2 regions of the Brucella sp. NBRC 12953 genome follow, and region 1 is predicted to be linked to the other one. Evidence: predicted binding sites of a transcription regulator. Region 1 holds the regulator's gene; the other holds the start of a gene.

Region 1 (3,123 bases):
TCTGCAACTCGACGAGCTGATTGATGCCGCCGCGTGCAAGCTTCATAAGCGCTGCAAACTCTTCTTCCGAGAATGGTGCGCCTTCAGCTGTACCCTGAATTTCGACAATGCCGCCCTTGCCGGTCATCACGAAATTGCTGTCGGTTTCTGCCGCCGAATCCTCGACATAATCGAGATCAAGCACAGGCTGACCTTCGTGGATGCCGCAGGAAATGGCTGCGATATGATCTTTAAGCACCTTCTCAAAGCGGATCATCTGGCGCGCTTCCATCCAGCGCAGGCAATCATAAAGGGCAACCCAGCCGCCGGTGATCGCAGCTGTACGGGTGCCGCCATCAGCCTGAATGACATCGCAGTCAACCGTGATCTGGAATTCGCCAAGCGCCTGAAGATCAACCACTGCGCGCAGCGAACGACCAATAAGACGCTGGATTTCCTGCGTACGACCACCCTGCTTTCCAGCGGCTGCTTCACGGCGCATACGGTCGCCGGTCGAACGTGGCAACATGCCATATTCTGCAGTGACCCAGCCCTTACCTGAATTGCGCATCCAGCCCGGCACCTTTTCTTCAAGGCTTGCCGTGCACAGAACATGAGTATCGCCGAACTTAACGAGGCACGAGCCTTCCGCATGTTTGGAGACGCCGCGCTCAAAAGAGACGGCACGCATTTCATCAGCAGCGCGCTTGGATGGACGCATCGTATTTCCTCAATTCGTTTTTCGTTGCGGCTTTTTAGGCTTGTCGCGCTCGAATGAAAAGGAATTTCGCAGTATCTTACAACAGAGGTGTTGAGAGAGGTGAAACTGTAAACCCAAACCCTTTGACGCATCGGGTTGCTCGCTTATATTTATAGTCTGCAATTCAAAGGGTTCGCATTGAGACCATGATCAAGTCACCGGAACATCAGCTGCTTAATGCACTCGACCAGCGGTCGCGCGATATTTTCCGGCTGATCGTCGACAGTTACCTCAATGATGGCGATCCGGTCGGGTCGCGCAACCTGTCGCGCCTGCTGCCGCATAGTCTTTCGCCGGCCACCATTCGCAATGTGATGAGCGACCTTGAGCATCTTGGCCTCATCTATGCACCGCATATTTCCGCCGGGCGTCTGCCAACCCAGATCGGTCTGCGCTTCTTTGTCGATGCTTTCATGGAAGTGGGCGACCTGCCGCCTGATGAACGCTCCTCCATTGAGGCACAGGTGCGTTCGGCAGGCATGAACAATTCGGTAGAGAGCGTGCTGACAGAAGCCAGTCAGGTTCTTTCGGGCCTTTCGCGTGGTGCTGGCCTTGTGCTTGCAACCAAGGCCGAAGGCGCGCTTAAACATATCGAATTCGTGCGTCTTGAACCAACCCGCGCGCTTGCCGTGCTGGTGATGCAGAATGGCGATGTCGAGAATCGCGTTGTGAACCTGCCTGCTGGAATCTCCGCTTCGCAGCTGGTGGAGGCTTCCAACTTTCTCAACGCGCATATTCATGGCCATACGCTGTCGGAAGCGAAATCGGAGTTGGAGAAGCTGTCGGAAGAAACCAGACAGGAACTTGATCAGCTCTCGCAGGAACTTGTTGCACAGGGACTGGCTGTGTGGAGCGGTGCAGGTTCTGACCAGCCTGCACGCCTCATCGTGCGCGGTCGTGCCAACCTGCTTGAGAACATTCATGCACAGGAAGATATTGAACGCCTGCGCCACCTGTTTGACGACCTCGAAACCAAGGACGGCATGATCCAGCTCCTCGATCTGGCTGAATCGGGTTCTGGAGTGCGGATTTTCATCGGCTCGGAGAACAAGCTGTTCTCGCTCTCCGGTTCATCGCTAGTGGTGGCCCCTTATCGTGACAGCGAACAGCGTGTTGTTGGCGCTCTGGGCGTCATTGGACCAACCCGGCTCAACTATGCCCGCATCGTGCCGATGGTCGACTACACCGCGCAGATTGTCTCCCGATTGCTGCGCTAATTTCTGATATGAAGTGTCAGACTTGCCAAGGCTAAGAAATTAGACCTTGATTTTAACGCCGCGAAACTCGATATCCGGCCCAAACACTATTCAAGACGGAAGAAGCATTATGGCTGATGAAAAGAATACACCCGAAAACCCCGATCTTGAGCAGCGCGATATCAACAATCCTCGTGATCGTGATGCGCTGAAGCGTGCTGCCGACGATTTTCTGAAAAGCCGCAAGGCTGAGACACGCGCCGAGGTCGAAGAAGAAGCTGTTGACACCGAGAGCCTGGCTGCAAACACCATTGCAGCACTTGAAGCCGACAATGCAGAACTGAAAGATCAGATGCTGCGTCTCGTTGCAGAGATGGAAAACCTGCGCAAGCGCACACAGCGCGACGTGCAGGACGCACGCACCTATGCTGTGACAAACTTTGCCCGCGACATGCTCTCGGTTTCCGACAATCTGAGCCGCGCACACGAAGCCATTCCTGCCGACGCGCTGGAAAGCGACGCCAACCTCAAGTCGCTTGCCGAAGGTGTGGAAATGACCGAACGCGCCATGCTTCAGGCTTTGGAGCGTCACGGCGTGACTAAGCTTAACCCTGAAGGCGAAAAGTTCGACCCGAACTTCCATCAGGCTATTTTTGAAGTGCCTAACCCTGATCTGCCAGCCAATACGGTCGTGCAGGTCATGCAGGCAGGATACGCCATCGGTGACCGCGTGCTGCGCCCGGCGATGGTTGGGGTTTCCAAGGGCGGTCCAAAGGCTGCCGCCGAGACGGCACCTGAAAGCAATGCTTGATTAGCATTTCCAGCAAAAGCGCGAAGCGCCTCCGCAGGGAAATCAGTTCGCCGGACTGATTTCTTTTCCTGCTGCGATGCGTGGGATAATGCGATAAAAACAAAAAGAAAGAGCGGCGTGTTCATCGCCGCTCTTTCTTTTTGTCGCTATCCATTGGACTATCGACACACTAGAGCGTGTCGTTGTTAATTGTATCCGCTGCACCCGCTCTATTTCTTTATTTTGCGCATGTCGTTATCGGATCGTAGCGGGAACAGAAATCAGTCCAGTGGACTGATTTCCCTGCGAAGGCGGTCCCCACTTTTCCGCGACATGCTTTATCAGCTGGGAGGCCGTGCGTGACGATCTTTGATTTTGCAAACTTTGCAGGGGTTTTC
Region 2 (3,123 bases), on a different contig from region 1:
GCAGCGCGGGTTGCGTTCAGGGCGTCGTCAACGCGGTCCTTCTTTTCCTTAACTTCGATTTCCGTTGCACCGCCAACGCGGATTACGGCAACGCCACCAGCGAGCTTGGCAAGGCGTTCCTGAAGCTTTTCGCGGTCGTAGTCAGAAGTGGTTTCTTCAACCTGCTGCTTGATCTGCGAAACGCGCGCGTCGATTTCAGCCTTCTGGCCTGCACCGTCAACGATCGTGGTGTTTTCCTTGGTGATCGAAACTTTCTTCGCACGGCCGAGCATGTCGAGCGTAACGGTTTCAAGCTTGATGCCGAGGTCTTCGGAGATAACCTGACCGCCGGTGAGGATCGCGATGTCTTCGAGCATTGCCTTGCGGCGATCGCCGAAGCCAGGAGCCTTAACAGCAGCAATCTTCAGACCGCCACGCAGCTTGTTGACAACGAGCGTTGCGAGAGCTTCGCCTTCAACGTCTTCAGCGATGATGACGAGTGGCTTTGAGGTCTGAACAACAGCTTCGAGCACTGGCAGAAGAGCCTGGAGGTTCGAAAGCTTCTTTTCGTGCAGAAGGATGTATGCGTCTTCGAGATCAGCAACCATCTTGTCTGGGTTGGTGACGAAGTATGGCGACAGGTAGCCGCGGTCGAACTGCATGCCTTCAACGACTTCGAGTTCGGTTTCAGCGGTCTTGGCTTCTTCAACCGTGATCACGCCTTCGTTGCCGACTTTCTGCATCGCTTCAGCGATCATCTTGCCGATTTCGGCTTCGCCGTTAGCGGAAATGGTGCCAACCTGAGCAACTTCTTCCGAAGTGTTGATCTTCTTGGCCTTGCCGAGAAGGTTTGCAACAACTTCAGTCACAGCCAAGTCGATACCGCGCTTCAGGTCCATCGGGTTCATGCCGGCAGCAACAGCTTTTGCGCCTTCCTGAACGATAGCCTGACCGAGAACGGTCGCAGTGGTCGTGCCGTCACCAGCAGTGTCGTTGGTCTTCGAAGCAACTTCGCGCAACATCTGTGCGCCCATGTTTTCGAACTTGTCTTCGAGTTCGATTTCCTTGGCGACCGATACGCCGTCCTTGGTGATGCGCGGAGCGCCGAAGGACTTGTCGATAACAACGTTACGACCCTTTGGGCCGAGCGTTACCTTAACAGCGTCAGCGAGGATATCGACGCCGCGCAGCATCTTTTCGCGCGCAGTGCGACCGAACTTTACGTCTTTTGCAGCCATTTTACTCTCCTGGGAAATGTCCCGGTCAGATTATGGTGAATTGAAATTCAGGCGGAAACTAATCTCTGGCTTCGCCGATACCGGCGCGAGCCGGAAAAATTAGCCAACGATGCCCAAAATGTCGGATTCTTTCATGATCAGCAGGTCTTCGCCGCCGATCTTGACTTCTGTGCCCGACCACTTGCCGAACAGAACCTTGTCGCCAGCCTTAACTTCGAGAGCGATCAGCTTGCCTGCTTCGTCACGAGCGCCAGCGCCAACAGCGACGATTTCGCCTTCCTGTGGCTTTTCTTTAGCGGTGTCAGGGATGATGATCCCGCCAGCGGTCTTAGCTTCCGATTCAACGCGACGAACGACGACGCGGTCATGAAGCGGGCGGAACTTGATATCAGCCATGGTATAACCCTTGGTGTTATAGACGTTGAACCCTGTTAACGGATCGAGCCGATCCGCGCTTGTTAGCACTCCGTCTGTCCGAGTGCTAACGTGCCAAAGAGATAGAACCGGCCCTATTCTTTGTCAAGGATCGTTGCCGTTTTTTGACAGAGCAGAAAATAAATTCTGCATATAAGGCCGCCAAAGGCATGGGCGTGCTGTTGCCCGGAATGTGGGGACTATACAGGTGACTGGCAAGGCGGGCAGGAAAATAAGCACCTTAGGCTGGTTATGTTCAGGAAATGGCAGGCTTGGTTAACGGCGTCTGATCGGCAGAAAGACCTAATCGTTGGAACACAATGCGTTCATCCGGGCGTCCATTTGGACGCAGACTGGCTCAAGCGTGGTGACAGATCAGGCTCATTCTTGTAGAGGAAACCGCAGGATGCCTGAGACGCATCTTCACCAAAGTCGACTATTTGCTTGATAATAGCACGGTCGGGCTCCTTATTTTACCGGTATAGGCCGGACCAGCATACTAGAGGATAGTGATGAAACTGCCTGAGCGCCTAGACGATCTGACGGACGGATATGATGCGATCTTCTGTGATGTCTGGGGTGTATTGCACAATGGCGAAGTTGCATTTGCGCCTGCCGTCGCGGCTTTGAAGCGCGCACGCGCCAAGGGTATAACGGTTATTCTCGTAACCAATGCGCCACGTCCGTTCGGCAGCGTTATTGCACAGATGACATTGCTCGGTGTACCGGAAGATGCCTATGACCGCGTCGTCACCTCCGGCGATGTGACTCGTGATCTCATTATTGAAGGTCCGCGCAAGGTTTTTCATATCGGCAGCGAACGTGAGCTGGCGATTTATGAAGGTCTGGATGTCGAGCTGGTTGAAGAGTTCGAAGCTTCGGGCGTTGTCTGTACCGGTCTTTATGACGATGAAACCGAGACGCCAGAAAACTACGTCGAACTGCTGCAACGCCTCCGTTCGCGCAATCTGCCTTTCATCTGTGCAAACCCGGATATCATGGTCGAGCGCGGTCCGCGCCTGATCTGGTGTGCTGGCGCGCTGGCGCGTGATTACGGTCAGCTTGGCGGTCGCACGCTGATTGCAGGCAAGCCGCATCGTCCGATCTATGAAGCTGCTTCAAAGGCGGTTGAAGAAATTCGTGGCGCACCTGTTGAAAAGTCCCGTATCCTCGGTATAGGCGACGGCGTGTTGACCGACGTGAAGGGGGCCGCTGATTACGGCCTCGATGTGCTCTATATTTCCGGTGGTGTCCATGCAGCGGATTACGCTGCTGACGGGAATGTTGACTTCGACAGAATGAATGCATTCCTGCAAAAGCATGGCCATGCGCCAATCGCCTCGCTTTACGCACTCGTCTAACATCCGCTTCGAGAATCTGCTTCGACCATGAAAAAACCTGCTTTTCAGCGCCTTTCCGGAACGGATGCATTGCCGCTCACATTGCGTAATTGCGTTGTGGCGATCGGCAATTTTGATGGTGTCCATCGTGG

The links. The regulator HrcA, encoded in region 1, represses chaperone genes, less so after heat shock. The targets are predictions, from matches to a motif close to GTTAGCACTCNCNNNNNGNGAGTGCTAAC.
Region 2: a site for HrcA is predicted at 1,675-1,703, ahead of groES (co-chaperone GroES). Genes of this name have one in related genera too.

What each region holds. Positions count from the first base shown of each region.
Region 1 covers NZ_BAABSV010000002.1:242,164-245,286, forward strand. Annotated here, with positions in the region: gene rph (ribonuclease PH) at 1-700, opposite strand, end outside; gene hrcA (heat-inducible transcriptional repressor HrcA) at 886-1,956, shown strand; gene grpE (nucleotide exchange factor GrpE) at 2,066-2,746, shown strand; gene ABWV94_RS05085 (trimeric intracellular cation channel family protein) at 3,085-3,123, shown strand, end outside.
Region 2 covers NZ_BAABSV010000003.1:55,934-59,056, reverse strand. Annotated here, with positions in the region: gene groL (chaperonin GroEL) at 1-1,217, opposite strand, end outside; gene groES (co-chaperone GroES) at 1,317-1,613, opposite strand; gene ABWV94_RS07765 (TIGR01459 family HAD-type hydrolase) at 2,144-2,992, shown strand; gene ABWV94_RS07760 (bifunctional riboflavin kinase/FAD synthetase) at 3,020-3,123, shown strand, end outside.